2 linked regions of the Bernardetia sp. MNP-M8 genome follow. The protein of the gene in region 1 interacts with the protein of each later gene in a pairwise test. Links are inferred from orthologs where the notes say so. Each region holds a gene or a part of one and is shown in the gene's direction. Other genes may lie near its edges. The genes, in order: uvrB and uvrA.

What was found.
Region 2: the proteins of uvrB (region 1) and uvrA interact in binary tests that used the Escherichia coli proteins (3 or more experiments, as listed by UniProt). The link is inferred for Bernardetia sp. MNP-M8 from one-to-one orthologs.

What each region holds. Positions count from the first base shown.
Region 1 is NZ_CP147012.1:594,999-598,255, reverse strand. The notes cover bases 285-3,209. They hold uvrB (excinuclease ABC subunit UvrB), read left to right. Parts: upstream 285-694; coding sequence 695-2,725; downstream 2,726-3,209. Other genes in these bases: V9L04_RS02590 (TonB-dependent receptor), read left to right, coding at 2,841-3,209; bshB1 (bacillithiol biosynthesis deacetylase BshB1), read left to right, coding at 285-415. Also shown: more of bshB1, read left to right, coding at 1-284; more of V9L04_RS02590, read left to right, coding at 3,210-3,257. UniProt on the Escherichia coli protein: The UvrABC repair system catalyzes the recognition and processing of DNA lesions. A damage recognition complex composed of 2 UvrA and 2 UvrB subunits scans DNA for abnormalities.
Region 2 is NZ_CP147012.1:3,773,385-3,777,232, forward strand. What follows is about bases 1-3,516. They hold uvrA (excinuclease ABC subunit UvrA), read left to right. Parts: upstream 1-388; coding sequence 389-3,316; downstream 3,317-3,516. Other genes in these bases: V9L04_RS15305 (hypothetical protein), read right to left, coding at 1-46; V9L04_RS15310 (hypothetical protein), read right to left, coding at 81-206; V9L04_RS15320 (hypothetical protein), read left to right, coding at 3,336-3,516. Outside these bases: more of V9L04_RS15320, read left to right, coding at 3,517-3,848. UniProt on the Escherichia coli protein: The UvrABC repair system catalyzes the recognition and processing of DNA lesions. UvrA is an ATPase and a DNA-binding protein. A damage recognition complex composed of 2 UvrA and 2 UvrB subunits scans DNA for abnormalities.

The sequences.
Region 1 (3,257 bases):
TGCACCCTCTGACAGACATCCCGACCACGGAAAAGGTGCAGAACTTTCCAAAACGTCATGTTTTTTGAGTGGACTTATCAAAATAGAAACTCAGTGGGAAGGTGAAAAACAAGAACATTGGCGACCAAAACACGTCTATCATTATATTCAAAGCAATATGCTTGTACCTGATTTTGTAGTGGATGTAACTCCGTTTTGGGAACAAAAAATGAAATCTATTTTAGCTTTTGAGTCACAATTTCATAATCCAAATTATCAATCTGATGAAGAAGAAACATTTATTTCTTCGCCTCGTTTTGTGCAGTTTTTGGAAGCACGAGCAAAAGAGTTTGGACAAGCTATTCAAGTAAATTATGGCGAAGGTTTTATCAAAACGGCACAACTTGGAGTAAAAGACATTACAGATTTAATATAGCTTTGTGAATTTCTACTAGGTCAAATGCACGAAATTTTATTTGTCAGAGTAATATCAATTTACAAAGTGAATAACTAGTATGATTTGCTTTAATTAAATAGACACAGAAAAATTTTGTGCATTTGTCTTACCTTTCAAAATAATTTCTCCAAAATTCAAAAAACATTTTCGTATTAGTTAGTTATCTTTGTTTAGATTAATCAGAAATTTTAGAGAGTTTCGAAGAAACAAAAAAAGAAATTTACTGATAACTGTTTACTGATAACTGAAGACTCAAATATGAATTTCCGTATAGATTCTCCCTACAAACCAACAGGCGATCAACCAAAAGCCATTGCTGCTTTAGTAAAAGGCATCGAAGAAGGTGAAGACTTTCAAGTGCTTTTGGGTGTAACAGGCTCAGGTAAAACATTTACGATGGCAAATGTCATTGAAAAACTTGGTCGTCCGACACTGATTATTAGTCATAATAAAACCTTGGCAGCTCAGCTTTACGGAGAATTTAAACAATTTTTTCCTGATAATGCAGTCGAATATTTTATTTCTTATTATGATTATTATCAGCCAGAAGCCTATATTTCGGCATCAGATACCTATATCGAAAAAGATTTAGCAATCAATCAAGATATTGAAAAACTAAGATTGAGTACAACAGCATCTCTTCTGTCTGGACGAAAAGATGTAATCGTAATTGCTTCTGTTTCTTGTATTTATGGTTTGGGAAATCCGAATGAGTTTGCAGAAAACAGCTTGAAAATAAGTACAGGCGACCAAATTTCTCTCAATGCCTTTTTATTGGATTTGGTAGCCATTATGTATAGCCGAAGCGAAGAAGAATTTGCACGAGGAACATTCAGAGTAAAAGGAGATACCGTCGATATTTATCCTGCGTATGCTGATATTGCATACCGAATTTACTTTTGGGGAGATGAAATAGAGGCAATTCAGCGCATAGATCCAGTTTCGGGAAAGAAAATCAATGATGAAGATTATATGCTTTTGTTTGCTGCTAGTTTGTTTGTAACGAGCAAAGACACTATTACAAGAGCGATGGAAGAAATAGAAATTGACTTAGAAGACAGAATCCGTTTTTATGAAAATGACGGACGTTTTGAAGAAGCTGCTCGTGTAAAAGAACGCACCGAATCGGATTTGGAAATGATGAAAGAGTTAGGTTATTGTTCTGGAATTGAGAATTATTCACGCTATTTTGATAATCGTAAGGCTGGCGAACGTTCATTTTGTTTGTTAGATTATTTCCCAAAAGATTTTTTATTGATAATTGATGAGAGCCACGTAACTGTTCCACAAATTCGTGCGATGTGGGGAGGCGACCGTTCTCGTAAAATTTCGCTTGTTGATCATGGTTTTAGACTTCCTGCTGCGCTTGATAATCGTCCACTTACTTTCAATGAATTTGAATCGATGATTGACCAAGCTGTTTTTGTTACAGCTACTCCTGCTGATTATGAATTGCAAAAAAGTGAAGGCGTTATTGTAGAACAGATTATCCGACCTACTGGGCTTCTTGATCCACTTATTGAGGTGCGTCCGACACGCACACAAATCGACGACCTTTTGAATGAAATTGATAAAACGATAGCCAATGGAGAACGTGCTTTAGTTACCACAATTACCAAAAGAATGGCAGAAGAACTCAGTCGTTATTTTGAGCAGCTACAAATGAAAGTACGTTATATTCACTCTGACGTAAAGATTTTGGATAGAATAGAAATTATTCGTGAACTTCGTTTGGGTGTAATTGATGTTTTGATTGGAGTAAATATGTTACGTGAAGGATTGGATTTGCCAGAAGTTTCTTTGGTGGCTATTTTAGATGCAGATAAAGAAGGATTTTTGAGAAACGAACGTTCGCTTATTCAGACTATCGGACGTGCTGCTCGTAACTCAAACGGTCATGTGGTTATGTATGCTGACAAAATTACCCCTTCAATGCGCCTTTCGATTGATGAGACAAACCGTCGTCGTAAAATTCAACAAGAATACAACGAAGCCAATGGAATTACACCAACAACTGTTTTCAAATCTAAGGAAGCTATTATGCAACAAACTTCGGTTGCAGATGCTAAATCATTACCAAAAGAATTCTATGAAGAATCTAAAATGACTATCGTTATTGACCCAGTTATTAAGGGAATGAATATAAAAGAACTATCGAAAGTAATTGACCAAACCAAACGAAAAATGGAAACGGCAGCCAAAGAACTCAATTTTATGGAAGCTGCACGACTGCGTGATGAATGGCAAGAATTACAGAATTTGAGAGAGGAAAAAGTGAAGGCAGAGTAAGCTAATAAAAATAATTAACAAGATTTAAATAAATACAAAGGTAGGGTAAGTACGGTTTGTATGCGTCGTTTGAGTAAAGAAAGTTTCTTAATTCACTCAAATTTAAAACGCAACAATGAAAACACTACAAAATAAATCAAATAATAAGAAAACTAATTTTGCTGCTTTTTACAAAACTGCAATTCATTCATTTTTCAATTTATCAAAATTTACACTACTCACTCTTTTTTCTTTATTTTTAATTGATAAGGCAAATAGCCAAACACTTACACAAACTATCAGTGGAAAAATTTTGGAAGAGGGAACTGGACAACCTGTACCTTTCGCTAATGTAATTATATTAGATATAGAACCTCTAATGGGAGTGACTACAGATAGTGCAGGAAATTTCAAAATCAAAAATGTTCCTATTGGTCGTCATATTTTGCAGGTAAGTTATGTGAGTTTTCAAACTCGTCAGATGGAAGTGATTGTCAATTCAGTCAATGAAACTGTTGTTGAAATGCGTTTGAAAGATGATGGTTTTGAATTG
Region 2 (3,848 bases), 3.2 Mb from region 1 along the record:
CTTGTAAAATAGGACTGTTTGAAAGAATTGTAATTGAATTTGTCATATTTTTATTAAAAAGTAATTTATGAAAGTTATATTTATGTGATTAACTCTATCAATATATTCAATGAAAATGTATTTAGAAGAATTATCGTTTTTTTTCGTTCAAAATTGGTAGCTATATCTTTTTCATTTCCAGTAAAATTTTCTTCAAGTGATTTCATAATTTTTATACAGTTAGTTCTATTGATTACAAAAGTAAATTTATAACCTTTCTTTCAAATTAACGAAAAACCTACCCTCACAAACCCAAATCTTGCTAAAATTCTAACCAAAAGGCTATAAATTTGTTACCTTTGTTTAGCGTAAAAAATAATATAGAAATTTACTTCCCTAGAATATAATTATGGCATCAGCTACTCCCAAAAAAAACAAAAGTAAGACGACAAAACAATCAAAAAGCAAAACAGAACAAACTAAAACAGTTGTAGATTCTATTCATTCGAATGGAAATCATCCTAACACAACCGATTTTATAGAGATTTTTGGAGCAAGAGAGCATAATTTGAAAGATATTGATATTTCTTTTCCTCGTCAGCAACTCATTGTCATTACTGGGATTAGTGGAAGTGGAAAATCGTCGCTTGCCTTTGATACCATTTATGCAGAGGGGCAGCGTCGTTATATGGAGAGTTTTTCGGCGTATGCACGTTCTTTTTTGGGAAACTTGGAGCGTCCAGATGTGGATAAAATTAATGGCTTGAGTCCAGTAATTAGCATCGAACAAAAAACGACTTCCAAAAATCCACGCTCAACGGTAGGAACGACAACAGAAATTTACGATTTTATGCGCTTGCTTTATGCTCGTGCAGGTATTGCCTATTCGTACAATACAGGTGAACGAATGATTCGCCAAACAGAAGAACAGATTTTAGAGATAATTTTTGAAGATTATAAAGATAAAAAATTGGTGCTTCTTGCGCCAGTTGTAAAAGGACGTAAAGGACATTATAGAGAGCTTTTTGTACAGCTTCGTAAAAGTGGTTATACAAAAGTTAGAATTGATGGAGAAATAATGGAACTTGTTCCCAAAATGCAAACTGACCGTTACAAAACGCACGATATTGAGGTAGTTGTGGACAGAATTATTGTTACCAAAGATGATGAAAAGCGAATCATGGCATCACTCAAAACGGCTATGAAAGTAGGTAATGGAATTGTGATGGTTCAAGAACATGAGAGTACGAAAGCTCGTTTTTTCTCTCGTTTTTTGATGTGTCCCACTACAGGAATTGCGTATGACGAACCAGCACCAAATATTTTTTCGTTCAATTCGCCTTATGGAATGTGTCAGACCTGTAATGGTTTGGGCAAAATCGAACAGCTTACTGAAGAGTCTATTATTCCAGATGAAACATTAAGTATTAGTAGAGGAGCGATTGCGCCTTTGGGAGAATACCGTGATACGTATTTTTTTAAGAAATTGGCTGCCTTTATGAAAAGTCAAAAGGTAAATATTACGACTATTTGGAAAGAAATTGATAAGAAAATCCAACAAAAAATACTTTATGGTTCGAAAGAAATTGTAAAAGTAAAAGCCAAGTCTTCTGACAGAACATGGAACAGTGAATTTGAAGGTGTCATCGATTATTTAGAAAAATATCAATTAGAAAGTGGAAGTTCGAAACAACAATCAAGTTTACAAGATTATTTGACCATTACAGTTTGTCCAGATTGTGATGGAGCAAGGCTCAAAAAAGAATCTTTATATTTCAAAATTGCAGACAAAAATATATCTGAATTAGCTCAAAAAGACATCAATCAGTTAGGAGAATTTTTTGAAAACATTGAAAGCCGTTTGGAAGCAAGACAAAATATTATTGCTGCCGAAATCTTGAAAGAAATTAGAAAACGAATCGGATTTTTGTTGGATGTGGGTTTGGATTATCTAACCCTTGATCGACCTGTAAGAACGCTTTCAGGTGGAGAAGCACAACGTATTCGTTTGGCAACTCAAATCGGAACTCAACTTGTCGGAGTTTTGTATATTTTGGATGAGCCAAGTATAGGACTTCATTCAAGAGATAATGTAAAACTGATAAAGGCGTTACAAGATTTGCGTGATTTGGGAAATACAGTAATTGTTGTCGAACATGATAAAGATATGATGTTGGCAGCCGATTATTTGATAGACATAGGACCAGGTGCAGGAAGACATGGAGGACGAGTGGTAGAAGCAGGAACGCCAACCGAATTTTTGAAGGGAAATAGCACAACAGCGCAATATCTAAATAATCAAAAACGCATAGAAGTTCCGACAGAACGCAGAAAAGGAAACGACAAAGAGCTGGTTTTGAAAGGTGCGATAGGAAATAATTTGAGAAATGTTACAGCACATTTTCCATTGGGCAAACTGATTTGTATTACAGGCGTTTCAGGTTCTGGAAAATCTACATTGATTCATGACACGCTTTATCCAATTCTGAACAAACATATTTACAGAGGAGTCAAAACGCCTTTAGAGTATAAAGAAATTGAAGGTTTAAAGAATATTGATAAGGTTATTGAAGTCGATCAGTCTCCTATTGGTCGTACTCCTCGCTCAAATCCTGCTACTTATACAGGTGTTTTTACAGATATTCGTGCTTTGTTTACACAGCTTCCAGAGGCAAAAGTTAGAGGTTACAAACCAGGGAGATTTTCGTTTAATGTAAAAGGTGGACGTTGTGAAGAGTGTGAAGGTGCAGGACGCAAACTTATAGAAATGGACTTTTTGCCAGATGTTCATGTAGAATGTCCGATGTGTAAAGGAAAACGCTACAACAGAGAAACTTTAGAAATTCGTTTTAAAGGAAAATCTATTGCCGATGTTTTAGATATGAGTGTAGAAGAAGCATCAGAGTTTTTTGCTAATCAGCCTAATATTTTACGCAGAATCAAAACGCTCAATGATGTTGGTTTGGGTTATATTACTTTAGGACAACATGCCACAACTCTTTCAGGTGGAGAAGCACAACGAGTAAAACTTTCAAGCGAACTTTCGAAAAAAGACACAGGAAAAACGTTTTATATTCTTGATGAACCTACAACAGGTTTGCACTTTAAAGATGTTCAGTTTTTACTAGATGTTTTGGATAAATTGGTAGGAAAAGGAAATACTGTTTTGGTCATCGAACACAACTTAGATGTAATTAAGGTAGCTGATTGGATTATAGATTTAGGTTTAGAAGGAGGCGCAGCAGGTGGACAGATTCTAGTAGAAGGAACTCCTGAAAAAGTAGCCAAAAATAAGAAAAGTTATACAGCTAAGTTTTTGAGAGAGGAATTGAAGTAGGTTTTTAAACTAAAAAAATATGATACGCATTGCTCTATTTTTATTGGTGTGCTTTATTGTGTCTTGTCAAACTGAAAATAATTCTTCTGTCATAGAAAACGATTCAAAAGACAGTGTTATAGTCAGTAACGAAAAATTGAAACCTAAAAAGAATAAATGGGAGGTTTCTGGTGTAATTTACAAGAGTGATGATTTTGAAATTGTAGGAGATACCACAATTGACAAGGATAAAATCTACTTTCATAAATTAAAATTCAATCCTTTCATTTGGTTTGAAGATTTTGAAGTTTCAAAAAAATACAAAGCAAATCAAGCAGCAATTAATTATAAAAGTAATCTGATTGCTAGGCAATATAAAACAATGCTAACCCAAGGTTATAAAAGTGAAGGGACTAATTTTGCAGGGCATTATTCACTAATTACTTGGGGGTGTGGTGCGCCTTGTGTTCATGGAGCGATAGTAGATGTTATTGATGGAAACGTATATGATTTACCACACAGTTCTATTGGTTATGACTTTAGAAAGAATAGT